DNA from 3 places in the Streptomyces sp. NPDC086519 genome. Region 1 is predicted to be linked to each of the others. Evidence: riboswitches for the same ligand, from Rfam matches in the RefSeq annotation. Region 1 holds a riboswitch; each other region holds the start of a gene.
What was found. Region 1 has a riboswitch for thiamine pyrophosphate ahead of thiC (phosphomethylpyrimidine synthase ThiC). Riboswitches for the same ligand answer to the same signal wherever they lie in the genome.
Positions count from the first base shown of each region.

Region 2: linked by a shared signal. The riboswitch ahead of AB0P24_RS24895 (thiamine ABC transporter substrate-binding protein) and the one ahead of thiC (phosphomethylpyrimidine synthase ThiC) in region 1 are both predicted to bind thiamine pyrophosphate.
Region 3: linked by a shared signal. The riboswitch ahead of thiO (glycine oxidase ThiO) and the one ahead of thiC (phosphomethylpyrimidine synthase ThiC) in region 1 are both predicted to bind thiamine pyrophosphate.

Region 1 is NZ_JBFBJL010000036.1:54,509-64,542, forward strand. It holds gene hisC (histidinol-phosphate transaminase) at 1-48, opposite strand, end outside; gene AB0P24_RS29730 (LacI family DNA-binding transcriptional regulator) at 519-1,631, shown strand; gene AB0P24_RS29735 (metallophosphoesterase) at 1,887-2,975, shown strand; gene AB0P24_RS29740 (hypothetical protein) at 3,157-4,026, shown strand; gene thiC (phosphomethylpyrimidine synthase ThiC) at 4,512-6,332, opposite strand; TPP riboswitch at 6,325-6,502, opposite strand; gene AB0P24_RS29750 (YibE/F family protein) at 6,574-8,130, shown strand; gene AB0P24_RS29755 (SsgA family sporulation/cell division regulator) at 8,306-8,743, opposite strand; gene AB0P24_RS29760 (helix-turn-helix domain-containing protein) at 8,842-9,567, opposite strand; gene AB0P24_RS29765 (DUF5326 family protein) at 9,842-10,034, opposite strand, start outside.
Region 2 is NZ_JBFBJL010000026.1:117,269-127,302, reverse strand. It holds gene AB0P24_RS24915 (Rossmann fold nucleotide-binding protein) at 1-1,146, shown strand, start outside; gene AB0P24_RS24910 (LAETG motif-containing sortase-dependent surface protein) at 1,306-2,013, shown strand; gene AB0P24_RS24905 (ABC transporter ATP-binding protein) at 2,092-3,111, opposite strand; gene AB0P24_RS24900 (iron ABC transporter permease) at 3,111-4,709, opposite strand; gene AB0P24_RS24895 (thiamine ABC transporter substrate-binding protein) at 4,754-5,821, opposite strand; TPP riboswitch at 5,894-6,001, opposite strand; gene rlmN (23S rRNA (adenine(2503)-C(2))-methyltransferase RlmN) at 6,027-7,133, opposite strand; gene AB0P24_RS24885 (phosphatidate cytidylyltransferase) at 7,310-8,653, opposite strand; gene frr (ribosome recycling factor) at 8,653-9,210, opposite strand; gene pyrH (UMP kinase) at 9,357-10,034, opposite strand, start outside.
Region 3 is NZ_JBFBJL010000016.1:32,016-42,049, reverse strand. It holds gene AB0P24_RS17195 (DUF4126 domain-containing protein) at 159-773, shown strand; gene AB0P24_RS17190 (NAD(P)/FAD-dependent oxidoreductase) at 821-2,335, shown strand; gene AB0P24_RS17185 (hypothetical protein) at 2,371-3,366, opposite strand; gene metF (methylenetetrahydrofolate reductase [NAD(P)H]) at 3,423-4,346, opposite strand; gene thiE (thiamine phosphate synthase) at 4,462-5,109, opposite strand; gene AB0P24_RS17170 (Rv2175c family DNA-binding protein) at 5,143-5,508, opposite strand; gene AB0P24_RS17165 (FAD-dependent oxidoreductase) at 5,668-6,900, opposite strand; TPP riboswitch at 7,030-7,141, shown strand; gene thiO (glycine oxidase ThiO) at 7,139-8,308, shown strand; gene thiS (sulfur carrier protein ThiS) at 8,305-8,517, shown strand; gene AB0P24_RS17150 (thiazole synthase) at 8,521-9,315, shown strand; gene pknB (Stk1 family PASTA domain-containing Ser/Thr kinase) at 9,578-10,034, shown strand, end outside.

The DNA of each region.
Region 1 (10,034 bases):
GGGGATACCCTCCAGCTCGGCGCGCAGCTTGGGGCTCGTCTCGCTCACCGCAGTCCTCCTCGCGACCACCGGCGGACCGTCCGCGCCGCCGGCATCCAATACTGCTCACCTTATGAGGATTGGGCCCCGCCGCGTACAGCGGAAGAGCGCGCGCTGAGCCGGAGCGGCGCACCAGCCGGTGGGCGAGGAACCGAGACCGCGAACCTCATCCGCCCCACAGGCATCACGGGCATCACCACACGAAGGCGCATTTATCGGGGGCGCGCCCTACATATATCTACGCGCCGGTGGCTCACGCCCTGGCGCGCATCACCCGTGCAGGTGAGTTGAGACCTCTTCGAAACATCGGGCACTTGGCAGGCCCATCCCTGCCGACACGTCACGTCTCACCATTGGATCGTTCAACTGACTTTCTTTCTAAGGCAGTTGACCCCCATTGGCCTTGCAGAAACGTGCCTGTTAACGCGTGCATATGCGTCCGCACTACCCCACCGCATGAGCCCTACTATCGGCTCGCCATGACAGCAGCAGGGAAGCACCAGGTGAGCCGCGCGGAAACCTCTCGGCGAGGCAGCCGGCCGGGCCGGGCCGGCATCAGAGACGTGGCCGCCGCCGCCGGAGTCTCCATCACGACCGTCTCCGACGCCCTGAACGGCAAGGGCCGGCTCCCGGATGCCACCCGGCGCCACGTCCGCGAGGTCGCCGACCGGCTGGGCTACCGCCCCTCGGCCGCCGCCCGCACCCTCCGTACCGGCAAGTCGGGACTCATCGGCCTGACCGTGACGACGTACGGGGATGAACCTTTCACCTTCACCGAGTTCGCGTACTTCGCCGAGATGGCGCGGGCCGCCACCTCGGCCGCGCTCGCCCGCGGCTACGCCCTCGTGATCCTCCCCGCGACCTCACGCCACGACGTGTGGTCGAACGTCGCCCTGGACGGCACGGTCGTCATCGACCCCTCCGACCAGGACCCGGTGGTCAGCGAGCTCGTCCGGCAGGGGCTGCCGGTGGTCTCCGACGGCCGCCCGGCCGGCGCGCTCCCGGTCACCGCCTGGGTGGACAACGACCACGAGGCCGCCGTCCTCGGCATCCTCGACCATCTCGCCGACGCGGGCGCCCGCCGGATCGGACTGCTCACCGGCACCACGACGGACACGTACACGCACCTGTCGACCACCGCCTACCTGCGCTGGTGCGAGCGCGTCGGCCAGGACCCGGTCTACGAGGCGTACCCGGCGCACGACCCGTGCGCCGGCGCCGTCGCCGCCGACCGGCTGCTCGCCCGCCCGGACCGCCCCGACGCCGTCTACGGCCTCTTCGACCCCAACGGCACCGACCTGCTGGCCGCCGCCCGCCGCTACGGGCTGCGCGTCCCCGACGACCTGCTCCTGGTGTGCTGCAGCGAGTCGACGGTGTACGCCAACACCGAGCCGCCCATCACCACGCTCTCCCTCAAGCCGCGCCGCATCGGCACGGCCGTGGTGCAGTTGCTCATCGACGCGATCGAAGGCGTCGATTCGGACCAGCCGGTCGAACAGGTGATACCGACCGAACTGATCGTGCGTACCTCCTCCCAGCGACGCCCGCAGCGCACCACGGTCAGCCCGCCGCGGGCACCGGAGGAGGAGTAGCACGAGCGCGCGGAGAGCGGGGCGGCCGGGCCGCCGGGCGTCGTCCGACGGCGGCCGGCAGCTGAACGGCGGGTGGTCGAAGCCCTGCCCAACCGGGGCGAAAGCCACGCTGAACTGGAGTCCTGCCCGGATTCACCACCCCTGGGTCATCACACGGCGCGACGGGCATTCCTATGATGGGCCCACGACACCGCGGGCCGCTGCGACCAGGCAGTCCGAAGCGGTGCAGAGGCGGCGCGATGGTGGAGGGGTCTGATGACTCAGGGGGCCGGTCAGGGACCCGAGGCGGAGCGGACGGCGACGTTGCGCGACTTCCGGGTGCCCGGGTACGTCAACGAGACCGGCCCGTACGCCCCCAGCACCCACCCCGGCGATGTCGTCCCGCCCCTCGATGACGTGTACCCCGAGGGATATCCGGACGGGTACACGCCCACCCAGCGGGACCTGCCCGTCATCAACCGCGGCGACACGCTCCAGATGCCCGTCCAGCCGGCCGCGGACCCGGCCGCGCAGCCCGGAAACGGCCCCGGCCCGCTGTACGTCGTCGGTGACGTGCACGGTTACTTCGACGAGCTGGTCGCCGCGCTGCGTGAGCAGGGCCTGATCGACGCGGACGGCCACTGGTGTGCGGGCACCGCCCGGCTGTGGTTCCTCGGCGACTTCACCGACCGGGGTCCGGACGGCATCGGCGTCATCGACCTGGTGATGCGGCTGTCCGCCGAGGCAGCCGCGGCCGGCGGCTACTGCAAGGCCCTCATGGGCAACCACGAGCTGCTGCTGCTCGGCGCCAAGCGGTTCGGCGACACGCCCGTCAACTCCGGCGCGGGCACCGCCACCTTCCAGGCGGCCTGGCTGCTCAACGGCGGCCAGAAGACCGACATGGACCGGCTCCAGGACCACCACCTCCAGTGGATGGCGCGCCTGGACGCCGTCGAGGCAGTCGACGGCTACCTGCTGGTCCACTCGGACACCACCGCCTACCTCGACTACGGCGACTCGATCGAGGCGGTCAACGACACGGTCCGCGAGACCATCACGCGTAATGACGCGGACGAAGTCTGGGATCTGTTCCGTAAATTCACCAAGCGCTTCTCCTTCCGCGACGAGGGGGGTGCAGACGCCGTCCGTTCCCTTCTCGATACGTACGGCGGTACCCGTATCGTTCACGGACACAGCCCCATTCCCTATCTGCTGGGCGAAGTCGGCTCCGAGGACGGCGAAGAGGGCACCGGCCCGGTTGTGGAGGGGCCGCACATCTACGCCGACGGGCTGGCCATCGCCATGGACGGCGGCGTGACCATGGCCGGAAAGCTGCTGGTGAGGCAACTTCCACTGGACACCTGAGCGTTCGCCGGGCTGTTCCGTCCTCCCGACGTCACACGCGGGCCACCCCCAATTTCCGGCAACCCCCTGTCACCGCGTGCCGTAACGGCTCTACCATCGGTTTATCCGTAGCAGGCTCCCCTCCGTTTCTGCCCGACGGCTCGCCGGCGTGCGAGCCACCAGCCCTACGGAGCATCGGGGGATGCACATGAACAGCGTTCCGCAGCACCTGCACAGCGAGGACCGCCAGGAATACGAGCGGATCCTCGATGAGGCGCTGCGCTCCGCCCAGTACCGTCCCGAACTGGCCGGTATAGGCCGGCGTTTGAACACCGAACAGCTGCGCACCATGGCGCTCAACGCCACCACACTGATCACGGCGGCCGCGGCGACCGAGTACCAGCACTATGTGAAGGTCCGCGAGGAACTGCGCAATCCGGCGCGGTCCACCCCGGCCACCGTCCAGGACTACGGCTCCGCGGAGCCGGGCCCGGGCGGCGCGATGGGGCTCGCCACCACCCTCGGCGAGGCCGCCGAGACCACCGGCGCCGGAGGCTTCGCCCTCGCCCTGGTCCTGGCGCCCGTCCTCGCCGGCACCGCCGCGGCGATCTTCCTGCTCGTCGGCTACGTCCTGAAGATGCTGGACCCGGCCCCGGCGTTCGCCCAGACCATGCTCACCGCGGGCTGGGTGTTCGGCGCCGTGACCGCGGCCACCATTGTCATGGCCGGCGCGGGACTGCTGCTCACCGCACTGCGCAACAGCCCCTCGCTGGAGGCCGGAGCCTACGGCGAACCCGGCGGGGAGGTGGCCAGGGCCCGGGAGGCCTGGCGGGACGCCCTGCTGGAGCGCGGCATCCTGCCCTTCCTGCGGGAAGCGCTGGCCGCCGACACCGGCGCGGCCGGACTGCGCAGGACCGCTCCGTCGGGCCCGGCGGGCCGGATGCCGCGTCTCGGTTACGACCGCCCCGGCTTCAGCACCGACGACGGCGCCGCCCCCGCCCCCCGCCCGAGCTTCACCAGCCCGGACTACACCAGCCCGGACTTCGGAGGCCCGGAACACCAGCCGGAATAACCGGCCCGCGCCCCCGGCCTGGGGGCGCAGGCCGGACACCCGGTCTACGAGGCCACGCCGGGGGCTGACGGGCGGCGCACCCGTCGAACTCCTGCCGTACCGCCCCCATGGCGCCACGTTCGCCTGCGACCAGTCGGTGATGCGCTGCACGAGCCCGACCGCCTCCCGCTCCAGCCCGGTCAGCCGGTACTCCACCCGCGGCCGCACCGTCGGCTACACCATGCGGGTCAGCGGTTTCTCCCGCTTCAGCGCGCGGGGTCTGCGTCAGCCGTCAGCCCCTTCGACGCCGCGCCGTCCAGACTTCGAGCCGGTCCGGATCCCGCAGGATCGGCCCGCCGTGAGCGCACTCGGCCTGCACCCACCCGCACCGGCCGCGTACGGCCTGGACCACGGCCTGGACCCACGGCGGGGCCTGGCACGCCCGACAGCCAGGGCACGTGCCGGAACCCGCTTCCCTGGGCTCCGGCACGCTCCCGGGCCCCCGGTCAGTCCGCGATCGGCAGGTAGACCCGGTTTCCGCTCGCCGCGAACTCCTTCGACTTCTGGAGCATGCCCTCCGCGACCTCCTCAGGAGACGCTCCGTCAGCCGCCGCACCACCGAACCGCGCCGTGATGCTTTGACTGATCTTCATCGAGCAGAACTTCGGGCCGCACATCGAACAGAAGTGGGCCGTCTTCGCCGGCTCCGCCGGAAGCGTCTCGTCGTGGAACTCACGGGCCGTGTCCGGGTCCAGGGCGAGGTTGAACTGGTCCTCCCACCGGAACTCGAAGCGGGCGTCGGAGAGCGCGTCGTCCCACTCCTGCGCGCCCGGGTGGCCCTTGGCGAGGTCGGCCGCGTGCGCGGCGATCTTGTAGGTGATGACGCCGGTCTTGACGTCGTCCCGGTTGGGCAGGCCCAGGTGCTCCTTGGGGGTGACGTAGCAGAGCATCGCCGTGCCCCACCAGGCGATCATCGCGGCGCCGATGCCGGAGGTGATGTGGTCGTACGCCGGTGCGACGTCCGTGGTCAGCGGGCCGAGCGTATAGAACGGAGCTTCATCGCAGATCTCCTGCTGAAGGTCGATGTTCTCCTTGATCTTGTGCATCGGGACATGGCCCGGGCCTTCGATCATGGTCTGTACATTGAAACGCCTGGCGATCCGGTTGAGTTCCCCGAGCGTGCGCAGTTCCGCGAACTGTGCTTCGTCGTTGGCGTCCGCGACGGAGCCGGGGCGCAGACCGTCGCCCAGGGAGTACGTGACGTCGTAGGCGGCGAGGATCTCGCAGAGTTCCTCGAAGTTCTCGTACAGGAACGACTCCTTGTGGTGCGCGAGGCACCAGGCCGCCATGATCGAGCCGCCGCGCGAGACGATGCCGGTCTTGCGGTTGGCGGTGAGCGGCACGTACGGCAGGCGCACGCCCGCGTGCACGGTCATGTAGTCGACGCCCTGCTCGGCCTGTTCGACGACCGTGTCCTTGTAGATCTCCCAGGTCAGTTCCTCGGCCCTGCCGTCGACCTTCTCCAGGGCCTGGTAGAGCGGCACCGTGCCGATGGGGACGGGGGAGTTGCGCAGCACCCACTCGCGGGTGGTGTGGATGTTGCGGCCGGTGGAGAGGTCCATGACGGTGTCGGCGCCCCAGCGGGTCGCCCAGGTCATCTTCTCGACCTCCTCTTCGATGGAGGAAGTGACCGCGGAGTTGCCGATGTTGGCGTTGACCTTCACCAGGAACCGCTTGCCGATGATCATCGGCTCGATCTCCGGGTGGTTGACGTTGGCGGGCAGTACGGCCCTGCCCGCCGCGATCTCTTCGCGGACCACCTCGGGAGAAACGTTCTCGCGGATGGCCACGTACTCCATCTCCGGGGTGATCTCGCCCCGGCGGGCGTACGCGAGCTGCGTCACCGCCTCGCCGTCCCGGCCGCGCCGCGGCTGGCGTGGGCGGCCCGGGAAGACCGCGTCCAGGTTGCGCAGGCCTCCGCGCGGCGAGGTGTGCTTGATTCCGTCGTCCTCGGGACGGACGGGCCGGCCCACGTACTCCGCGGTGTCGCCGCGGGCGATGATCCAGTTCTCCCGCAGCGGCGGCAGGCCCCTGCGGACGTCGGTCTCGACGAGCGGATCGGTGTACGGGCCTGAGGTGTCGTAGAGCGTGACCGACCGCCCGTTGGTGAGGTGCACCTGACGGACCGGCACCCGCAGATCGGGGCGGGAGCCCTCGACATACCCCTTGTGCCAGCCGATGGACTTCCCGACCCCCCGGGACGGTTCGCCCGCAATGGGCTGTTCGTCCCGACTGGAGGCAGGCGTGCGTGCGTCCTTGTTGGTCATGAGACCTACTCCCTACGCCGGCATTACCCGGTAACAGGTTCGGCGGTCGACGCAGCGGCTTCCGTCGGGCGGCGTTTCCTGTGAAACATCACTCGTTCCACGTGAAACATCGCGAATACGGAGGTCAGCGCCCTCTCAGCCCGGTGCTCCGAGCTCCCGCGTGTGCAAAGGTGCCTCCACGCTAGCGTCAATTCGGGCGCGGTGAACAGAGGGCCCCTGCCGTTCTTGCGATGATCGGGCGGTGACCTCGACACAGCAGCACCCTCCGCCCCCCGAGCCGCGGCACGGCAACGGCGCCTCGCCGGGCGGCGGACCCGGCCAGGGGGGCCATGGTGCCGGTGACGGCCACATCCACGGGCAGGGCGGGCGGTACGACCACGAACACACTGCCGGGCACGCCCACCATGACGAAAACGGCCACCCCCACGGCCCCGGCCGGCCCCATGACCGCTCGGCCCACGGCCAGGCCCCAGGTCATTCGCACGGACACAGCCACAGCCATGGCCCCGCCGCACCCGTCTCGAAGCATCTGCGCAAGGTCATCGCGGCGATCCTCATCCCCTTCACCGCCGCGGTCGTGGTCGGTCTGGTGGTGCTGTGGCCCGGCGGTGCTCCGCCGCACGAGCGCACGGGGGTCGGCTTCGACCGCCAGACACAGGCGGCTACGGTCACCAAGGTCGTCTCGGTCAGCTGCAAGTCGGTCAACGCCTCCGGAAGCGGCTCGATCGGCGACACCTCCACCGCCGACGGCACCTCCTCGAAGCAGGAGGACGGTGGCAGCTGCAAGAAGGCCACGGTCCGGGTCGACGCCGGCAAGGACAAGGGCCGTACGTTCACCGAGATCGTGCAGCCCGACCAGTCGCGGCAGTTGCACGAGGGCGAGAAGGTCGTGGCCGCGTACGAGCCCTCCGCGCCCAAGGATCTGCAGTACTCGGTCACCGACGTGAACCGGAAGTTCCCGATGGCCCTGCTGGCCGGGATCTTCGCGCTCGCCGTCGTGGTGGTGGGCCGGCTGCGCGGTGTGATGGCGCTGGTCGCGCTGGCCGTCAGCTTCCTGGTGCTGACCCTGTTCATCCTGCCGGCGGTCCTGCAGGGCTCGAATCCGCTGCTGGTGGCGGTGGTCGGGTCGAGCGCCATCATGCTGATCGCCCTGTACATGTGCCACGGGCTGTCCGCCCGGACCTCGGTCGCGGTGCTCGGCACGCTGGTCTCGCTGTGCCTGATCGGCCTGCTCGGCTCGGAGTTCATCGACTGGGCCGCGCTCACCGGCAACACCGACGACAGCACCGGCCTGATCCACGGCCTGTATCCGTCGATCGACATGAGCGGTCTGCTGCTGGCCGGTGTCATCATCGGCTCGCTGGGTGTCCTGGACGACGTGACGGTGACCCAGACCTCGGCCGTCTGGGAACTGCACGAAGCCAACCCGACGATGGGCTGGCGCGGGCTGTACCGGGCGGGCATCCGCATCGGCCGCGACCACATCGCCTCCGTCGTCAACACCCTCGTCCTGGCCTACGCGGGCGCCGCGCTGCCGCTGCTGCTGCTCTTCTCGATCGCGCAGAGCAGTGTGGCCGCGGTCGCCAACAGCGAACTGGTCGCCGAGGAGATCGTGCGCACGCTGGTCGGCTCGATCGGCCTGGTCGCCTCGGTGCCGGTCACCACGCTGCTCGCGGCCCTGGTGGTGTCGGCCGACCGGCCGGGCACGGAGACGTCCGCGGCCATGGAGGCCGCGTCAGCCGGGGCGACCGCGCCGGCCTCGGCGCGCGGTGGACGGGGGCGGCGCCGGAAGCGGTGAGGCACGGACGGCGCGGGTGAGGCACGGACGGCGCGGGTGAGACGCCAACGGCGCGGGTGACGAGACGAGCCGTCGGCGTCACCGGACCGCAGGCAGGTCTCGCGGACGCGCAGAAGCGTTCCTGCGCGTCCCCACGCGTCTCGGCGGAGCGGTGCGCGCCCCGTGCCGTAACGCTTCAGCCGGCGCTCTGTTCCTCGGCCAGGATGCGGTCCAGAGCCTCGTCCAGGTGGGCGTCGAAGTCGGCGAGGGAGCCCTCCTGACCGAGCGGCACCAGCTTGTCCGTACGGTCGAGGAAAGCCACCAGCGGCGGCGCGGAGGACCGGAACATCGCCTGGTCGCCGCCGACCTGAAGCCGGATCAGCACCTCGCCCAGCACCTCGGAGTCGGCGGGCGCGATGTGCACATCTCCCTCGCCGCACGGCCGCCCCACCCCGTCGATGAGGAGCTCCCGGCCGAAGGCCCAGGTCACCGGCGCGTCCCCGGGCAGGTGGAAGGTGAGCCGGACGGCATAGGGATCACAGGTCTCGTAGCGCAACTCCACGGGGATGCGGAAGGAGAGCTCCTCCGAGACGAGAAAGCTCATCATGACTTCTGCTTGTACGGACTCGCGCATTGCCTACCCCGTCATATGACACCGACTGGCCGGGATTTATCCCTTGATGGTGGTCAAATCTTGCTGAAAGTACACAGCAGATCACAAGGAGTGAGTTTTCAGATACTGATAGCGAGCGCCAGGGACCCCAGATGCCGGCCTACTTCGGCCTGCAACTGCCGCACGGCCGGCAGCAGCCGGTCGGCCTGGTGGAGGGGGAGGGAGATGGCGATCGTGGCGGCCGTGGTGCCGACGGTGAGGGGGATCGCCGCACAGACCGTCCCCAGCGTGTACTCCTGGCGTTCCACCACCGGGTCCATCCGCCGCGTCCGCTCCAGCCGTCGCAGCAGCGCCTGGCCGTCACGAACCGTGTACGGGGTGAGGGGTCGCACGGGATAGCGGCCGAGATGATCGCGGCGGACGTCCTCGTCCAACTGGGAGAGGAGACACTGGCCGACGGCGTGCGCGTGTCCGGTCTCGCGGAAGTCGGCCCACTCCTCGACCGCCGGGGCCCCCGGGGAGTCGGAGACGCACATGACCTCGATCTCGCCGTCCCGGTACAGGGCGTAGTACACCGGGACTCCGATCGAGTCCCGCCAGTGGGCGAGGGTGTCGACGACCGTGCTGCGACGTTTCTGCTGCGCTCCACTGCTGCTCAGCCGCTCCGCCGCCTCACCGAGGAAGAACAGCCCCTTGTCACGGCGCAGGTAGCCCTCGTGGACCAGGGTGCGCAGCAGGTGGTAGGCGGTGGGCAGGGCGAGGCCGGTCTCCCGGGCCAGTTGTTTGGCGGGGGCACCGTGTTCGTGTCCGGCGACGCACTCCAGCAGGCGCATCGCACGCTGCACGGAGCCGATGAGGGTGGCCGAATGCGGCTGTGCGGGGCCGGCCGGGGCGGCCGGCCGCTGCACGGGCGGCGTGCCGGAACGGCGTTGGATCGGGGGTGGGGGAAGTTCCGTGGGTACGGGGGCGGCGTCAAGCGTGGCCAAGGGTCACTCCCGGAGCGCGAGGGGGTCAGCGACTCTAACCGTCCGCCGCCGCTCTCGGTCGGCCCCTGCGGGAAACTTCCCTCCCCCGAGGGAACCGGTGATTCCTGTTACCGGTCACCGATTCCCACAGGTCTCACCAGTCGCTCTTCGACGAGGAGTTCGACATGAACTTCCGCACGATGTAGATCAGTCCGCCGACCAGCGCCACGAAGATCAGCAACTTGAAGAGCAGGAAGACCACCCAGCTGATCACGGCCGTGATGAGACCGCCGAACACCACCAGCGCGATGACCGGCACCGCGATCCACTTCACCCACCACGGCAGA
Region 2 (10,034 bases), on a different contig from region 1:
CATCCGACACCCGCCCAACCGCGCCCCGAGCAGCCGCAGCCGCACCACCGGGCCGCCCGCGACCGTGAGATCGAGTCCCTCGCCGAGTTCGACGAGGTCGTCGCCACGCACGGCACACTCGGCCAATACCGGGTCCAGGCCGTCGATCTGACGGACCGTACGGACGTCCTGCTGACCACCGACACCACCGGCGCCGTATTCCTCGGCTGCCCGATGTCCCCGGAGGCCGCCGCCCGGGTCGGCGCGTCCGGCGCACTGGTGTTCCCGCCGGTCCCCGACCTCCCCTTCGACCCGTACCGCGCCTTCGTCCACTCGCCCGAGGAACTGTTCGACTCGCTCGACGCGGGCTACGAGGCGACCCCGGACGCCCGTTCGTACGCCTGGTTCCGGCAGACGACGGCGGACGGTGACATATTCGCCTCGATGCTGCGCTCGATCCACGACGACGCGGTCTCCGACGCGCTGGACGAACTCCTCGTCGGCGCGCGGGTGGTGGGCGTGATGGGCGGGCACGCGATGGCGCGCGGCACGGCGGAGTACGCCGGTGCCGCCCGGCTGGGCCGGGAGCTCGCGCGGGACGGCTTCATGGTGGCGACCGGCGGCGGCCCGGGCGCGATGGAGGCGGCGAACCTCGGCGCGTACGCGGCACCCTTCGACGACGGGATGCTCGACGAGGCCCTCGAACTCCTCGCCAAGGCGCCCTCGTTCCGGCCCTCGATCACCGACTGGGCGGGCGCCGCCTTCGAGGTCCGCGAGCGCTGGCCGGACGGCGGTCCGTCGGTCGGCATCCCCACCTGGTTCTACGGCCACGAGCCGCCGAACGCCTTCGCCGCCTACATAGCCAAGTACTTCGCCAACGCCACCCGCGAGGACGGCCTGCTGGCCCGCTCCAACGCCGGTGTGGTGTTCCTGCCGGGCGCCGCCGGGACCGTACAGGAGATCTTCGACAACGCGACGCCCAACTACTACGAGTCGCGGGGCGAGCCGACCCCGATGGTGCTCGTGAACGAGGCGCACTGGAGCGAGCGGCTGCCGGCCTGGCAGCTGCTGACCGCGCTCGCGGGGGAGCGCGCGATGGCGTCCCGTATCGCCCTCGTTGACCGGATCGAGCAAGCTTCACAAGCGCTGAAACGTCTCAGCGATTAACGAGTGGGTAAAGTCAACACCCGTGGACCGCATATGCATTGACACTGCTTACGGAGCGCTTATAGACCTGTGAGCCTCTTGGGGGCGGTGATGCGCCACCGCACCGTCGCGTCAACTCCCCCTCAACCCCCCGCAGTCATGCACTCAGTAAGGACAAACGTGTCCATATCCCGCCGCAGTGCACGCCGTTCCGTGCGCATCCTGGGTGTTGCCTCCGCGTCGGCCGCGCTGGTCCTGGGCGTCTCCAACAGCGCCCTCGCGTGCAGCATCTCCGATTTCTCCGCCGAAGCCACCTGCGACGGCACCAACGGTGTCATCAACGTCAAGGACATTGACGCCTCCGGCACTTCGGCCACCGTCACTGTCTTCCTTGAGAACAACAGCGCCGACGCGAAGCAGGTCGGCAAGGCCCAGATCGTCAAGGGCTCCAAGGGGGGCACCACGGTCTCCTTCTCCGAGGCCTGGCAGCCGAACGCGGAGTACCGGGTCCACGTCGTGGTCGACACCGCCAGATTCAAGATCGACAAGGACATCACGCCGAACCTGACGACCCCGTCGACCGCGTGCAAGTCCGACGAGAGCTCCAGCCCCTCCCCGTCGGAGTCGGCCTCCCCGTCGCCGTCGGCGTCCGAGTCCACCCCGGCCGAGTCGGACTCCCCGACCCCGTCGGCCTCGGACAGCACCACCGCCCCGGCGAGCACGTCGGACAACGCCCCCTCCCCGGCCGTCGGTGAGTCGAACCTCGCCGAGACCGGTGCCAACTCCAACACCGGCCTGATCGCCGGTATCGCGGCCGCGCTGGTCGTGGTCGGCGGTGGCGCGGTGTGGTTCGGCATGCGCCGTCGTGGGGCGCACAGCGGTAACTGACGCGCCTCTCACTCGTACCCGGCCGAGGCCCGCTCCCGTATCCCCGGGGGGCGGGCCTCGGCCGTACCCGTGAGGGCCTCAGTCCAGTACGACGGTCTCCGCCGCGTCGAACTCCACACCCACCGCGTCCCCGGCCTCGGGCGCCGCCCGCAGCGCGCAGGCCGCCTCCAGGCGGGGGCCGTCCTGGGGCTGGAGGTGGACGGTGACGTGCGTGCCCTTGAAGGTGCGGGCGGCCACCGTGCAGGGCAGTCCCGCGTCGGCGCCGACCAGCCGGACGCCGGCCGGCCGGACGAGCACGGTCCGTGTCCCCTGCCCGGAGCCCTCGGGCACCGGCACCTTCCCCCACGGCGTCACCGCGACCGTTCCCTCGACGGTCGCCGGGACCACGTTGTCGAAGCCGAGGAAGCGGGCCACGAACTCGTCCGCGGGCCGCTGCCAGACGTCCAGGGGCGTACCGGACTGGGCGATCCGTCCGTCCCGCATCACGACCACCCGGTCGGCCAGCGCGAACGCCTCGCCCTGGTCGTGCGTCACGGCGAGCACGGTCGTGCCCAACCGCCCGAACAGCTCCCGCAGTTCGACCACCAGCCGCTCCCGCAGCGAACGGTCGAGCTGCCCCAGCGGTTCGTCGAGCATCAGCAGCCGGGGCCGGGGCGCCAGCGCCCGGGCGAGCGCCACCCGCTGCTGTTCCCCGCCGGAGAGCCCGGCGACGGCCCGCCGGGACGCCCCCGGAAGCCCCACCAGCGCCAGCAACTCGCCCACCCGCTCGGCCTGTTCCGCCTTCCCGGCGCCACGCATCCGCAGCCCGAAGGCCACGTTCGCGCCCACGTCCCGCTGCGGGAAGAGCTGATGGTCCTGGAACATCAGCCCGACCCCCCGCTGGTGCGCCGGCACCCGCGCCTGGTCGTGCCCGTCGAGCAACACCCGCCCGGAGTCCAGCGGTTGCAGCCCCGCCACCGCCCGCAACAGCGTCGACTTGCCGCTTCCGCTGGGCCCGAGCACGCACACCACCTCGTGCTCGGCCACCTTCAGTCCGACGGCGTCGAGCACCGCCCGGCCGCCGAACCGCACGGTGGCCGCGTCGAGAGTCAGCAGCATCAGAACTCCCCCGTCCGGTCGGTCCGCAGCCGCTCAAGAACCAGCAGCGCCACCGCGCACACCACCATCAGAATCGTGGAAAGGGCCATCGCCTGGCCGTAGTTGAGGTCACCGGGGCGGGACAGCAGCCGGGCCACCGCGACCGGCAGGGTCGGGTTGTCGGGCCGTGCGATGAACACGGTCGCCCCGAACTCCCCCAGCGACACCGCGAAGGCGAAGCCCGCGGCGATCAGCAACGCCCGCCGCACCATGGGCAGATCGACCTCCCGCCACACCCGCCAGGGCGACGCCCCGAGCACGGCCGCCGCCTCCCGCAGCCGCTCGTCCACGGCCCGCAGCACGGGCAGCATGGTCCGCACCACGAAGGGCACGCCGACCAGCGCCTGCGCCAGCGGGACGAGGATCCAGGACTGGCGCAGATCCAGCGGCGGCCTGTCGAGGGCGATCAGGAACCCGAATCCGACGGTCACGGCGGACACCCCGAGCGGCAGCATCAGCAGCGCGTCGAACCCCCGTACCAGCCGCCCCGCGTCCCGCCGGGCCAGCGCGGCGGCGGCGAGCCCGCCGATCACCACCGCGACGGCGGTGGCCGCGACCGCGTACTCCAGGGAGTTGGCCACCGACTCGATCGGCGCGACCAGGAAGGTCCCTCCGTCGGCGTCGCCCAGCGCCCGGTAGTACCCGAACCCCCCGTCCAGCGACCGCCGCACCAGCACGGCCAGCGGCAGCACGAGGAGTACGGCGACGGTGGCGAGGACCCCGCCGAGCAGCGCCCACTGCCCTGCGCCGCGCGGCCGGCGTGCCGTCACCGACGGGTCCACCAGCCGGAGCGCGCTCTCCCGCCGCCGTACCGTCCACGCGTGCACGGCCAGGATCGTGCCGACCGCGGCGAACTGCACGAGGGTGAGGACGGCCGCCGTGGAGAGGTCGAAGATCTCGGAGGTCTCCCGGTAGATCTCCACTTCGAGGGTGGAGAACGTCGGCCCGCCGAGGATCTGCACCACGCCGAAGGAGGTGAAGGTGAACAGGAACACCATCAGCGCGGCGGCGGCCACGGCGGGCGCGAGCGCGGGCAGGGTGACCTTCCGCCAGGCGGCCGCCGGGGAGGCGCCGAGCATCCGGGCGGCCTCCTCCTGCCGGGGGTCCAGCTGGGCCCACAGACCGCCCACGGTCCGTACCACGACCGCGTAGTTGAAGAAGACGTGCGCCAGCAGGATGGCCCAGACGGTGGTGTCGAGTCGTACCCCCCACAGCTCGTCCAGCAGCCCGCCCCGCCCGACGAGCGCGAGGAAGGCGGTCCCCACCACGACCGTCGGCAGCACGAAGGGGACCGTCACGACGGCCCGCAGCACCTGCCTGCCCGGGAAGTCGAGGCGGGCGAAGACATAGGCGGCGGGCAGCGCGACCAGGAGGGTGAGCGCGGTGGAGGCGAGCGCCTGCCAGGTGGTGAACCAGAGCACGTGCCGGATGTCGGACTGGCCGACGACCTCGGCGATCCTCCCGAACCGCCACACCCCGTCGGCCTTCAGCCCGCGCGCGACGATCGCCGCGACCGGCCAGGCGAAGAAGACGCCGAAGAACGCGACGGGCACGGCCATCAGACCGAGCCGCGCCGCGCTCCCCGAACGGCCCTTGCGGGGCGCTACTTCAGTACGAGTGACGTCCACGTCTTGACCCACTGGTCACGGTTGGCGGCGATCTTCACGGGCGCCATGGTCTCGGGGTCCTTCGCGGCGGGACCGTACTTCGTGAACTCGGCGGGCACGCTCGCCCCCTGGACCACCGGGTACACGAACATGTTCAACGGCATGTCCTCCTGGAACTCCCTGGAGACCAGGAAGTCGATGAGCGCCTTGCCGCCCTTGGTGTTCTGTGCGTTGCTCAGCAGCCCGGCGAACTCGATCTGCCGGAAGCAGGTACCGGTCGCGACCCCGGTGGGCGCGGTGCTGGGCTTCGGGTCACCGTAGATCACCTCGGCGGGCGGGGAGGAGGCGTACGACACCACGAGCGGCCGGTCTCCCTTGGCCTTCTTGCCGCCGGCCGAGCCGGAGAACTCCTCGTTGTAGGCCTGCTCCCAGCCGTCGACGACCTTGACGCCGTTGGCCCGGAGCTGCTTCCAGTAGTCCGGCCAACCGCTGTCCCCGTACCGGGCGGCGGACCCGAGCAGGAAGCCGAGCCCCGGTGAGGAGGTGGCCGCGTTCTCGGTGACGAGGAGGTTCTTGTACTGCGGCTTGACGAGATCGGCGTACGACGTCGGCGGGGTCAGCTTGTGCTCGCTGAAGTACGCCTTGTCGTAGTTGACGCAGATGTCGCCGTAGTCGATGGGCGTGACCCGGTGCCCGGCCGCGTCAAGCTGGTACGCCTTGCCGACCCGGTCGAGGCCCTTGGCCTCGTACGGCTGGAAGAGACCGTTGTCGAGCGCGCGGGAGAGCAGGGTGTTGTCGACGCCGAAGAACACGTCGCCCTGCGGGTTGTCCTTGGTCAGGATCGCCTTGTTGACGGCCTGTCCGGCGTCGCCGTCCTTGAGGACCTTCACCTGGTAGCCGGACTGCTTCTCGAAGTCCTGGAGCACGTTCTTGGAGACGGCCCACGAGTCGTGGCTGACCAGGGTGATGGTCTTGGAGCCGGCCTCGGTACCCGATGACGAGCACGCGGACAGCGTGACGAGACCGAGCCCGACGGCCACGGCCACGAAGGTCTTGGTGTGCACTGGTGTTTTCCTCCTGGGGCGGACCAGGAAGAGACGCGGCCCCACCCGGGAAACCCGGGCAGGGCGCAACAGCTTGAGTGATGACCGAACTTCCTACCCAGAATGACCTGGGCGAGGTTCAGAGGGTCTGCGGCCCGATTGCCGCACTCTCAGCGCTGTGGCGCTCCCCTGTCGGAATATGAAGATGTGTTGTACGGCCCTCAGATTACCTCTCGGTGGCCGCGAGCTGACCACAGGCGCCGTCGATCTCCTGGCCACGGGTGTCCCGGATCGTCACCGGCACACCGTGTGCCTCGATCGCCGCGACGAACGCCTTCTCGTCCTCCGGCCGCGAGGCGGTCCACTTCGAACCCGGCGTCGGGTTCAGCGGGATGAGATTGACGTGCACGGGCTTGCCCCTGAGCAGGCGGCCCAGCCGGTCGCCGCGCCACGCCTGGTCGTTGATGTCGCGGATGAGCGCGTACTCGATCGACAGCCGCCGTCCGCTCTTCTCGACGTACTCGAACCCGGCGTCGAGGACCTCGCGCACCTTCCACCGCGTGTTCACGGGCACGAGGGTGTCGCGCAGTTCGTCGTCGGGAGCGTGCAGGGAGATCGCGAGCCGGCACTTGAAGCCCTCGTCGGCGAACCGGTGGATGGCCGGGACCAGTCCGACGGTCGAGACGGTGATGCCGCGCTGCGAGAGGCCGAGCCCGTCCGGGGCGGGGTCGGTGAGCGCCCGGATGGCTCCGACGACCCGCTTGTAGTTGGCGAGCGGCTCGCCCATCCCCATGAAGACGATGTTCGACAGCCGCGCGGGCCCGCCGGGCACCTCGCCGTCCCTGAGCGCCCGCATCCCGTCGACGATCTGGTGGACGATCTCGGCGGTGGACAGGTTCCGGTCCAGCCCCGCCTGCCCGGTCGCGCAGAACGGGCAGTTCATCCCGCAGCCCGCCTGCGAGCTGATGCACATGGTCACCCGGTCCGGGTAGCGCATCAGCACCGACTCGACGAGCGTCCCGTCGAACAGCCGCCACAGCGTCTTGCGCGTCGTCCCCTCGTCGGTCGACAGATGCCGTACGACCGTCATCAGCTCGGGGAACAGCGCCTCCCGCAGCTTGTCCCGCGAGCCGGCCGGGATGTCCGTCCACTGCTCGGGGTCCGGCGCGTACCGCGCGAAGTAGTGCTGCGAGAGCTGCTTGGCACGAAACGGCTTCTCGCCGACCTCGGCCACCGCGTCCTTGCGCTCGGCGGGCGAGAGATCAGCGAGATGCCGCGGCGGCTTCTTGGCTCCGCGCGGCGCGACGAAAGTGAGTTCTCCGGGCTTGGGCATGGTGGTACCAGTGTCGCAGATCAATTCAGGTGGCCCGCGACCGTGAGTTCACGGGACCGCACAGGTCAGTGCCGAGGACCGCGTAGGTCAGTGCCAGGGAGCCCCCGCCCTGCGAAGGACGAGGGCTCCCCCACGACAGCTGTACGCCGGCCACTGCCGACGTACGTCCGAGTGGATCAGCCACTGCCCACGAACAACACCATCAGCAACCACACCACCGGAGCCGTCGGCAGCAACGAGTCCAGTCGGTCCATGATGCCCCCGTGGCCCGGCAGCAGCGTGCCCATGTCCTTGATGCCCAGGTCGCGCTTGATCATGGACTCGCCGAGGTCGCCGAGGGTGGCGCTGGCCGCGACCGCGAGGCCCAGCAGCAGGCCCTGCCACCAGGTGCCGTCGTCGATCAGGAACTGCATGCACAGCGCGCCCGCGACCATCGCGAACAGCACCGCGCCGACCAGGCCCTCGCGGGTCTTGCCGGGGCTGATGCGCGGGGCGAGCTTGTGGGTGCCGAAGCGCCAGCCGACCGCGTAGGCGCCGGTGTCGCTGACCACCGTGAGGAGCAGGAAGGTCAGCACCCGGAAGGGGCCGTCCTCGGCGGTGAGCATCATCGCGACGAACGTCGCCAGGAACGGGACGTAGAACGCCGCGAACAGGCCCGCGGTGACGTCCCTGAGATAGCCCTCCGGCGGTTCCGTCATCCGCCAGACCAGAACCGCGAGCCCGGTGAGCGCCAGGGCGACCCAGGCGCCCTCGGCACCCCGGGCGTAGCCGGCCACCACCATCGCCGCGCCGCCGAGTGCCAGCGGGACCAGCGGCGCCTTGATGCCCTTGCGCTCCTGAAGCCTGCTGGTCAGCTCCCACAGACCGACCACGACCGCGACCGCCACGACGCCGACGAAGACGGCCTTGACGACGAACAGGGACGCCACGATCACGACGCCGAGTCCGACGCCGACCCCTATGGCCGCGCCCAGGTCGCGTCCCGCGCTCTTCTTCTGCGGCGCGGGCGCCGGCTGGGGGGCGTCGGGCATGGGCTCCTGATTCTGCGGCGCCGCCGCGTACGGCAGAGGCTGCGCCGACGATGCGTCGTTGCGGAACGTCTCGTCTCGGAACAGAGGGCCGCTCAGCCGAGCGGCCCCCCGGTCGTCGTCCTGGTCCGAGCCGTACGCGGGTACGTCGTCGGGCACGACGGGCAGGGGGCGAGTCTGCTGCGCGCTCTGCGCATCGTACGTGGGACCCGTCGGGACGGCTCCCTGGACATGCCCCTGGTCATAGCCGTGGGTACGACCGGGGTCGTACCCCTGGCCGGGACTCTGGGCCGGACCGTGGACGTATCCCTGGGCGGGGCCGGGGCCGTACCCCTGACCGGTGTCCGGCCCGTGGCCGTGACCGTGGCCCTGACCGTGGTCGTACCCCTGGCCCATGCCCTGATCGGTCGGTCCCCAGTACCCGGCCGGTGTTCCGGCCTGCCCGGCGTGCGGCCCGGCGTGCGGCGGGGCTCCCCAGGATGAGTCGCTCATCAGACTTCGAGAAGCTCCGCTTCCTTGTGCTTGAGGAGCTCGTCCACCTGCGCGACGTACTTCGCGGTGGTGTCGTCGAGCTCCTTCTCGGCGCGGCGGCCCTCGTCCTCGCCGACCTCGCCGTCCTTGATCAGCTTGTCGATCGCGTCCTTGGCCTTGCGGCGCACGGAGCGGATGGACACCCTGGAGTCCTCCGCCTTGCCCTTGGCGACCTTGATGTAGTCGCGGCGGCGCTCCTCGGTGAGCTCGGGGAACACCACCCGGATGATGTTGCCGTCGTTGCTCGGGTTGACGCCCAGGTCCGAGTCGCGGATCGCCTGCTCGATGTTGCGCAGGGCCGTCTTGTCGAACGGGGTCACGACCGCCATGCGCGGTTCCGGCACGGAGAACGAGGCCAGCTGGTTGATCGGCGTCGGCGCGCCGTAGTAGTCGGCCACGATCTTGTTGAACATCGCCGGGTGCGCACGGCCGGTGCGGATCGCGGCGAAGTCCTCCTTGGCGACCACGACGGCCTTCTCCATCTTCTCCTCGGCTTCGAGGAGGGTCTCTTCGATCACCACTTGCTCCTGCGTGTCTTGAGTAAGGCCCGGCTGCGGTTCCGTTGCGGGGCGGCGGCCGGCTGCGTCGCGTCTTCTTTCCCCGACGCTTCCCGACCGGCATGACATTGTCCATCCCCCGGTCAGGGCGCGTCAGGCGGTGCCGGTCAGTCCCGGCTGCCGTGTTCACCCACCAGCGTGCCGATCTTCTCACCCTTGACGGCGCGCGCGATATTGCCCTCCGCAAGCAGCTCGAATACCAGGATCGGCAGCTTGTTGTCGCGGCAGAGCGTGATCGCGGTGGCGTCGGCGACCTTGAGCTCGCGGGTGATGACCTCGCCGTAGCCGAGGGAGTCGAACTTGACGGCGTCCGGGTTGGTCTTGGGGTCGGAGTCGTAGACCCCGTCCACACCGTTCTTGCCCATGAGCAGGGCCTCGGCGTCGATCTCCAGGGCGCGCTGGGCGGCGGTGGTGTCGGTGGAGAAGTACGGCATGCCCATACCGGCGCCGAAGATGACCACGCGGCCCTTCTCCAGGTGGCGGACGGCGCGCAGCGGGATGTACGGCTCGGCGACCTGCCCCATGGTGATCGCGGTCTGCACCCGGCTGTCGATGCCCTCCTTCTCCAGGAAGTCCTGGAGGGCGAGGCAGTTCATGACGGTGCCGAGCATGCCCATGTAGTCGGAGCGGGCCCGGTCCATGCCGCGCTGCTGGAGCTCGGCGCCGCGGAAGAAGTTGCCGCCGCCGATGACGACGGCGACCTGCGCGCCGTCGCGGACCACGGCCGCGATCTCACGGGCGATCTTGTGCACCACGTCGGGGTCCACGCCCAGGCCGCCGCCACC
Region 3 (10,034 bases), on a different contig from region 1:
GTGCCGTGCCCCGCGCCCCTCTCCGTGTCTCCACTCTCCCGTCCACGCAGGTCGCGGCCCATCCGCGCGCGTACTCAACTCGCCGCCTAGGTAGGCGTACTCAGGTGTGCGCGCACGGGCCCAGGACGTACGGCCGCCGACTGGTTACGATCGCGTCCGTGTCGGTACTCCCCTTGGTCTTCACCAGCGGCTGGGCCAGCGGAATCAACGCGTACGCGGTGGTGCTGCTGCTCGGCCTCTTCGGCGCGACGGGCCTGAGCGACGACGTCCCCGAGACGCTCCAGCGCCCCGAGGTGCTGATCGTCGCGGGCGTGCTGTTCCTGTGCGAGGCGGTGGCCGACAAGATCCCGTACGTCGACTCGGTGTGGGACTCCGTGCACACGGTGATCCGGCCGGCGGCGGGCGCCTGGGTCGGGGCGCTGCTCGCCGGGCACAGCGGCTCGCTCCCCGACGTGGCGGCCGGACTGGTCGGCGGTTCCACGGCGCTGGCCAGCCACGCCGTGAAGGCCGGTACCCGGATGGCGATCAACACCTCGCCGGAGCCGGTCAGCAACATCGTGGTGAGCCTGGCGGAGGATCTCGGAGTCGCCGGGATCGTGACGTTCGCGATGTTCCATCCGCTGGCGGCGGCGATCATCGCGGCGGTGCTGCTGGCGACCGGCCTGGTCGTGCTGGTGTTCCTGGTCTCCCGGATCCGGCGGTTCTGGCGCCGCCGCGCCCAGCGCCGGGAGGAACGGCGGCTCGCGGCGCGGGCGGGACGGCCACCCGGCTGACGGCCCGCCGGGCCGGACTGTCGGTGGCGGTGGATAAAGTCGCGGGCATGGGACGGATTGCGGTGATCGGCGCCGGGATGGGCGCCATGGCGGCGGCCGCCCGGCTGGCCGTCGCGGGCCACCGGGTGACGGTGTACGAGCGTACGGAGACCTACGGCGGCGGGGTGCGCCGGTTCGAGCGCGACGGGTTCGCCTTCGACACCGGTCCCGGGCTGCTGCCGCTGCCCGCCGTGTACCGCGATCTGTTCGTCAAGACCGGCAAGGAGCCGCTGGAGGACTGCGTCGAGCTGGTCCAGGTGGATCCGTCGGCGCGGCACGTCTTCGCGGACGGCACGGCGGTGTCCTTGCCGAACGCGTCCCGCGCGGGCGTCGTCACCGCCCTGGACGAGGCCCTCGGCGCCGGCGCCGGGCAGCGCTGGGGGGACTTCCTGGTGCGGGCCCGGGAGGCCTGGGACCGCACCAGGCGCCCGCTCCTGGAGGAGCCGCTGTGGCCGAACTGGCAGGTGCTGGCCGAGCGCGAGCCGTACCCGTCGGTCCCGCACAGGAAACTGCTGCGCACCCGCCGGGCGACCACCCTCGCCGAGATCGGCGCGTGGGAACTGCGCGACGAACGGCTGGCCGCCCTCCTGAACAGCCACGCGCTCGCGTACGGCCTCAACCCCCGTGACACGCCGGCGAGCGCGGCCGTGCTGCCGTACCTGGAGCACGCCTTCGGCACCTGGTATGTGCGCGGTGGCGTACGCGAGTTGGCACGTGCGGTGTACGAGCGGTGCGTGCGGCGGCGGGTCGAGTTCGTGTTCGGTGCCGAGGTCACGGCGGTGCTGGCGAAGGACGGCCGCGCGGCGGGGGTGGAGCTCGCCGACGGCGGTGTGGTCGACGCGGACCATGTGGTGGCCGGAGTGGATCCGGTGCGGCTCGAGAGGCTCACCCGGCTGACGGGGTGCCGGCTGGACGCCGAGGGTGATGTGCGGGCCGACACGAAGTCGGCGCGCGCGGTCCGCCTCACCGTGCTGCTCGCGCTCCGTGGCGGGCCGGAGGCCGGTACCGTCCACCGCACGATCGTGCACGCGCCGGACGACGAGACCGAGTTGGACCTGCTGACCGCGCCCGGCGGCGACCGGCCGGTGCGCCCCACCGTGACGGTGCTGCGCCCCGACGACCCGGCGCTCAGACCGGACGACGACCACGAGTCCGTGGTGGTGTCGGCGGTGCTGTCCAGGGACGCCGGCTGGGAGAACGACAGCACGGCCCGGGCCTGTACGGACCTCCTCCTGGAGGCCGCCGAAGCCGCCGTCCCAGGACTGCGGCAGCGCCTGCTCTGGCACGAGACACGGCTGCCCGAACACGCCACGGACGCCCCGGGACCGGAGGAGGTCCCGGCTCCCGCCCTCGCCGCCGGCAAGGGCCGCTTCCTGCACCCGGCCAACACCACCCGGCTCCCCGGGCTGTACCGGGTGGGCGGCTGGTCGCATCCCGGTGGCGGGCTTCCGCATGCCGGCATGTCGGGGGCGCTGGTGGCCGGACTGATCGTGGAGGGGCCGGAGTTCCGCGGCTCGCAGTGAGCCGGTGAGCCGGGCCCCTCGGGGACGCTCCGGCCTCAGAAACGGTACTGCTGCTCGTCGTACCCGTTGCCCTGCTGCTGCTGCCCCTGCCCGTCGCCCTGGTAGGGGTACGGCTGCTCCTGCGGGAGTTCGCCGCCGTAGGTCTCGTCGGCGCGCTGCTGCGGGACCCAGACCCCGCCGGCCGGGGTCTCTCCGTAGCCGCCGGTGCCGTACTGGCCCTGGGCGTACCCCTGCTGGTCGTACTGCTGGGTGCCGTACGACGACTGGTCGTACCCGGCGCCGCCGTACGTCTGGTCGCCGATGTACGGGTCGGAGTAGTTGGCGTACTGCTGCTGGCCGCCGCTCGTGTCGTAGCCGTACTGCTGCTGGCCGTAACCCGAGTAGTCGTAGGCGTAGTTCTGGTCGGTGCCCTGGGCGGCGTACGCCTGGTCCTGGCCGGCGGTCGCGTAGGCGGCGGCCTGCTGGTCGCCGGTGGCGGCGTAGCCGGAGTCGCGGTAGACGCCGTACGAACCGGTGTCGTCGGGCATCGGCTGCGGCTCGTACACCGCGGTGGACTCCGCCGCGCCGGGCTCCATGGTGCGGGCCGCCGGGGTGAAGACGTCGTCACGGTCGTAGTCGTCATTGCCGTAGGACGGCGTGCCGTTCGTGGCGTAGGCGCCCTGCTGCTCGGCGTAGGCGGCGTCGGCCGCGTCCGGGTCGGTGGCCTCCAGGCCCGGGTCCTCGTCCGGCTCGCCGCGGCGGCGCTTGATCAGGCCGCCGCCGTCACCCTCCGCGCCGGGGCGCTTGACCGCCCAGCCGGCCTCGAAGCCGCGGCGGAACGACAGCGTGACGTAGGTCTGGCCGACCGCGAAGGCGATCGCGCCCACCCCGATGACGATCACGGACGGGATCAGGACACCGAAGACGACCCCGAGGAAGCCGCCGAAGGCGAGCAGGCGCCAGCGCAGCCGCGCCTTGTACTGCAGCAGGACCTCGCCGAGCAACCACAGTGCGACGACGCCGAACGCTACGTAGAGGACCGTCCAGCCCATGTACGCCCCTCCTCCAGTGACCGCTACGCAGTGTGTCGTACTCCGGTGCGGCCGGTCTAGGCCTGCGGGGGATGGTGCAGGCCCAGGTTCTCGTAGATCTCCAGCGTGGCCGTGGAGTTGTTCAGCGTGATGAAGTGCAGTCCGGGCACTCCCTCGGACAGCAGCCGGGCGCAGAACTCCGTGGCGTGTTCGATGCCAATGGAGCGTACCGCCGCCGGATCGTCTTTGGCTGTGAGGATCCGCTCTTTCAGGGCGTCCGGGAAGGCCGCGTTGCTGAGTTTGGGCAGTCGTTCCAGCATCTTCACACTGGTGACCGGCAGAATTTCCGGGATGACCGGGGTGTCGCAGCCGGCCGCGGCGACCGAGTCGCGAAGGCGAAGGTAGGACTCGGGCTGGAAGAACATCTGCGTGATGGCGTAGTCGGCGCCCGCGCGGCACTTGTCGACGAAGTGCCGGATGTCGGTGTCCCAGTCGTCGGAGCGCGGATGCATCTCCGGGAAGGCGGCGACGCCCACGCAGAAGTCGCCCGACTCCTTGATGAGCCGGACGAGTTCGGCCGCGTAGGTCAGCCCTCGCGGGTGCGCCACCCACTCGCCCATCGGGTCGCCGGGCGGGTCGCCGCGCACCGCGAGCATGTTGCGGATCCCGGCGTCCGCGTACTGGCCGATGATGTTGCGCAGCTCGGCCAGCGAGTGGTCGACCGCGGTGAGGTGCGCGACCGGGGTGAGCGTGGTGTCGGCGACGATCTGCTCGGTCTCCTTGACCGTGCCCGCGCGGGTGGAGCCGCCCGCGCCGTAGGTCACGGAGACGAAGTCGGGGGCGACCGCCTCGACCCGCCGGAGCGCGCTCCACAGGTTCCGCTCACCCTTGGGGGTCTTCGGCGCCGAGAACTCGAACGAGTACGTGGTCTTGCCGGTGGCGAGCATGTCACGCACGGTGCGTGCGCGGTCAGTCCTGGTGGATGCGGTTCCGAGGGCCATACCCGCAGGTTAGTCAGGCGCGGACGGCCACCCAACCGAACTCGTGATATTTGCCCGAATTGTCGACCTCATGTCCGAATACTGGACAAGTTTCCGGACAGCGGCCCCCTGCCCGTCACCGCGAGCGCAGCCGCTTGGCGAACTCGGCCGCCGCCGCGCCCGGGTCGTCGGCCGCGGTGAGCGCGCGGACCACGACCACCCGGCGGGCGCCCGCGTCCAGCACCTGGTCGAGGTTGCCGAGGTCGATGCCGCCGATGGCGAACCAGGGGCGGTCGGTGCCCAGGGCGGCGGTGTACCGCACCAGGCCGAGGCCGGGGGCGGGGCGGCCGGGCTTGGTGGGGGTGGGCCAGCAGGGGCCGGTGCAGAAGTAGTCCACACCGTCCTGCACGGCGGCCGCGGCGGCCTCGGACTCGGCGTGCGTGGAGCGGCCGATCAGGACGTCCGGGCCGAGAATCGCACGGGCGGCCGACACCGGCAGGTCGCCCTGGCCGAGGTGGAGCACGTCGGCGCCGGCCGCGTGAGCCACGTCGGCGCGGTCGTTGACCGCGAGCAGCTTGCCGTGCCGGGCGCAGGCGTCGGCGACCACGGCGAGGTGCTCCAGCTCCTCGCCGGCCTCCATGCCCTTGTCGCGCAGCTGCACGATGTCGACACCGCCCGCCAGGACCGCGTCCAGGAACCCGGCGAGGTCGCCCTGCTCCTTACGGGCGTCCGTGCACAGGTAGAGCCGGGCATCGGCCAGCTGGGCGCGGGCGGTGTCGGGCATCGGTCTTCCCCCGTTGTGTCGGTACTGGTTGCCTCAGACGGCGAGCGCCTGGGCGCGGCGCTTCACCTCCGTGCCGCGATTCTCGCTGAGCGCCTGCGCGGGGGTGCCGGGCAGGGTGGCGTCCGCGGTGAAGAGCCACTCCAGCATCTCTTCGTCCGTGAAGCCGTCGTCCCGCAGGAGCGTCAGGGTCCCGGACAGGCCCTTGACGACCTTGTCCCCGTCGATGAAGGCGGCGGGGACGTGCAGCGCCCTGTTCTCACCGCGGCGGACGGCGATGAGCTGGCCCTCCTTGACCAGCTGCCGCACGCGCGTCACCTCGACGTCCATCATTTCCGCGATGTCGGGGAGGGTGAGCCAGGCGGGGACGAGGGCATCGATCTTTGCGTCAATCTCGGTCACGGGATCCAGGGTAGGCGTTCCTGCGGGGGGACCGCGATGGTAGGGCCGGGAGGGTCGTCGTTCGGGTGCACCGCCGTAGGGGCTGGTCGAGCCCACGCGGCGGAGCCGAACATGTCACAGCCCCGCGCCCCTTGGGGGCGCGTTTCCCTCGGGGCGCTCTCAGGCAGTCGTGGCGTTCTTGAGCGGATTCCCCGGGTCGGACAGGGCCTCGGCGTCCATTCGGGTGCCTGCCTCGATCAGGCGGCGGCCCTGGGCCAGGTCCCGGGGGCGGCCTACCGCCAACAGGGCTACCAGGCGGGTCTCGCGCAGCCAGCAGACGCTCCAGGACGGGCCGGCCGGGTCGCCGCGCCAGATCAGGCGGTCGGCCGCGGCGTGGTGGCCGGCGTACTGGACGAAGCGGCCGAACTGCTCGGACCAGAAGTACGGGACCGGGTCGTAGAGGGCGTCGGTCTCGCCGAGGATGTTGGCGGCGACCGTGCGCGGGCCCTGCAAGGCGTTGTCCCAGTGGTGGATGAGCAGGCGCTCGCCGTAGCGGCCGGACGGGAAGGAGGCGCAGTCGCCGACCGCGTAGACGTCGGGCGCGCTGGTGCGCAGGCGGTCGTCGGCGAGCACGTCGCGGTGCGCGCCCAGCTCGATGCCGGAGCCGGTCAGCCAGGCGGTGGCCGGGCGGGCGCCGATGCCGACCACGACGGCGCCCGCGGGCAGCCGGGAGCCGTCGTCGAGCACCACCGCGCCGGGCTCGATGTGCGCCACGCGCGCGTGGGTGCGCAGTGTGGTTCCGCTGTCCGCGTACCAGGCGGTCATCGGCGCGGCGACCTCGGCGGGGAGCGCTCCCGCGAGCGGGCGGTCGGCGGCCTCCACGACGGTCACCGCGCAGCCGGCCTCGCGGGCCGCGGTGGCGAACTCGGCGCCGATCCAGCCCGCACCGACGACCACGATGTCGTGCTGCCGGGCGAGCACGGGCCGCAGCCGCTCGGCGTCGTCCAGGGTGCGCAGGAGATGGACGCCGGGCACGCCCTCGGTGCCGGGCAGCGTGATCGGCTCGGCACCGGTGGCGAGGACCAGGACGTCGTACGGCACCGGTCCGGCCTCGGTGTCCAGCTCGTGGTCGGCGGTGCGCACGCCCAGCGCCTCGCGGCCCAGCACCAGCTCGATGCCGAGCGCCTCGAAGTCGACCTCGAAGGCGGACCCCTCCGACTTGCCGAGCAGCACGGCCTTGGAGAGCGGCGGCCGGTCGTACGGCTGGTGCGGCTCGGCGCCGATCATTGTGACGCTGCCGGTGAACCCCCGCTCGCGCAGGGCGACGGCGGTCTGCACCCCGGCCATGCCCGCGCCCACGACGACCACGCGCCGCGTCTGTGACGTGCCCCGTCGCTGTGTCTGCTCGCTCACCTGACCACCATAGACAAGAACGATAGACAACTGACGAAGAGTCAGTCAGGGGTCGGGGCGAGTGACCTGTTCCACAGCGCCGTCCGAGGCCGTCTTACGAGGGCGGAGCCGCGCGGGCTAGGGTGGCGGGGAAGCACACGCGGGAGCCCGGACGCACCGGGCTGAGAGGGAGGCTGGCGGCCTCCGACCGTACGAACCTGATCCGGGTCATGCCGGCGAAGGGAGGGGCTGGACGCCCATGTCCTCACGTACGTCCGACGTCCTCGTCATCGGGGGCGGCATCATCGGCCTGGTCACGGCCTGGCGAGCGGCTCAGCGCGGGCTCACCGTCGCCGTGGCCGACCCCGAGCCCGGCGGCGGGGCCGCGCAGGTCGCGGCCGGGATGCTGGCCGCGGTCACCGAACTGCACTACGGCGAGCAGACCCTGCTGGGGCTCAACCTGGCCTCCGCGCGCCGCTATCCCGGCTTCGCCGCCGAGCTGACCGAGCTCACCGGCCACGACCTCGGCTACCGGTGCTGCGGCACTCTCGCGGTGGCCCTGGACGCCGACGACCGGGCCCATCTGCGCGAGTTGCACGCCCTCCAGCAGCAGTCGGGCCTGGAGTCCGAGTGGCTGTCCGGGCGGGAGTGCCGGCGCCTTGAGCCGATGCTCGCGCCGGGCGTGCGCGGCGGGCTGCGGGTCGACGGCGACCACCAGATCGACCCGCGCCGGCTGGCGGGGGCGCTGGTGGCCGCGTGCGAGCGGGCCGGGGTGGTGTTCCACCGCGACTGGGCGGAGCGCCTGGAGGTGGTACGGGAGCGGGCCGCCGGTGTCCTCACCCGCGCGGGTGAGGCGCTGGGCGCGGACCAGGTGGTGCTCGCCGGCGGGAGCCTGAGCGGCGAGCTGGCGGGCGTGCCCGAGGACGTGCTGCCGCCGGTGCGGCCGGTGAAGGGGCAGGTGCTGCGGCTGACCGTGCCCGCGCGGTACGCGCCGTTCCTCAGCCGGACCGTACGGGCCGTGGTACGCGGCGGGAACGTCTACCTGGTGCCCCGGGAGAACGGCGAGCTGGTCGTCGGCGCGACCAGCGAGGAGCTCGGCTGGGACACCACGGTCACGGCGGGCGGTGTGTACGAGCTGCTGCGCGACGCGCACGAGCTGGTGCCCGGGATCACCGAGCTGCCCCTGACCGAGACCCGGGCCGGACTGCGCCCCGGCTCCCCCGACAACGCGCCGCTGCTCGGGCCGACCCGCCTCGACGGGCTGCTGCTGGCCACCGGCCACTACCGCAACGGGGTGCTGCTCACACCGGTCACCGGAGACGTGATGGCGGAGCTGCTGGCCGGCGGCGAACTGCCGCAGGAGGCCCGTCCGTTCACACCGGCACGGTTCGATCCCGTCCCCGCCGCACTCGTGGAGCAGACCGTATGAACACCTCCGTCACCATCTCCGTGAACGGGGAGCGCCGCCAGATCGCCCCGGGAACCGCTCTCGACACCCTTGTACGGTCCCTCACGGCCGCGCCGTCCGGGGTGGCCGCGGCCGTCAACGAGACCGTCGTACCGCGCGGGCAGTGGGCGGCCACCGGGCTCGCCGAAGGTGACCGCGTGGAAGTTCTCACCGCCGTGCAGGGAGGCTGAGCCATGGCCGACGACGCGTTCGTCCTCGGGGGTACGACCTTCTCCTCCCGGCTGATCATGGGGACCGGCGGTGCGCCCAGCCTGGAGGTGCTGGAGCGGGCGCTCGTCGCGTCCGGGACCGAACTGACCACGGTCGCGATGCGGCGGGTGGACCCGGGGGTACGGGGTTCGGTGCTGTCGGTCCTCGAACGGCTCGGGATCCGGGTGCTGCCGAACACGGCGGGGTGCTACACCGCCGGGGAGGCCGTGCTGACCGCCCGGCTGGCGCGGGAGGCGCTGGGGACCTCGCTGGTCAAGCTGGAGGTCATCGCCGACGAGCGGACGCTGCTGCCGGACCCGGTCGAGCTGCTGGAGGCGGCGCAGACGCTGGTGGACGACGGGTTCACGGTGCTGCCGTACACGAACGACGATCCGGTGCTGGCCCGCAAGCTGGAGGATGCGGGGTGCGCCGCGGTGATGCCGCTCGGGTCGCCGATCGGGTCGGGGCTCGGGATCCGCAACCCGCACAACTTCCAGCTGATCGTCGAGCACGCGCGCGTGCCGGTGATTCTGGACGCGGGAGCCGGTACGGCGTCGGACGTGGCGCTGGCGATGGAGCTGGGGTGTGCGGGGGTGATGCTGGCGTCGGCGGTGACGCGGGCGCAGGATCCCGAGCGGATGGCTCACGCCATGCGGGCCGGGGTGGAGGCGGGGCGGCTGGCCCGGCTGGCGGGCCGGATCCCGCGCAGGTATCTCGCGGAGGCGTCGTCTCCCGCGGCGGGCCTGGCCGTGCTGGACCCCGAGCGCCCCGCGTTCTGAGCGCCGGCCCGCTCCCGTCTCGCCTCCCATCCACGCACCGCCCGAAACCGTCTGCCGGGAAGCGGGGCTCTCCCGTGGGGGCCGAGCGTCGTCGGCGGCTGCGGGAAAGGGGAGAAGGCATGCCCGGGGCGGGCGTCGTCGGCGGCTGCGGGTGGGCAGGTGCATATTTCAGCCGGGTGTGAAGCGTCACAGGTGCGCTGCAGTCCCCCGGGGTAAGCGGTCTCACCTGTGGGGTGCCGGCCGGTGCTCGTACACTCGCCGGGTGGATACGACCCTTCAGGACCCCCTTGTCGGGCAGGTGCTCGACGGCCGTTATCGCGTCGATGCGCGGATCGCCGTCGGCGGGATGGCCACGGTGTACCGGGCCCTGGACGTCCGGCTGGACCGCGTCCTCGCGCTCAAGGTGATGCACCCGGCGCTCGCCGCCGACGCGTCCTTCGTCGAGAGGTTCATCCGGGAGGCCAAGTCGGTCGCCCGGCTGGCCCATCCCAATGTCGTCCAGGTCTTCGACCAGGGGGCCGACCGGTCGTATGTGTATCTCGCCATGGAGTACGTGGCCGGGTGCACCCTGCGTGACGTGCTGCGCGAGCGTGGTGCGCTGCGGCCGCGGGCCGCGCTGGACATCCTGGAGCCGGTGCTGGCCGCGCTGGGCGCCGCGCACCGCGCCGGGTTCGTGCACCGGGACATGAAGCCCGAGAACGTGTTGATAGGGGACGACG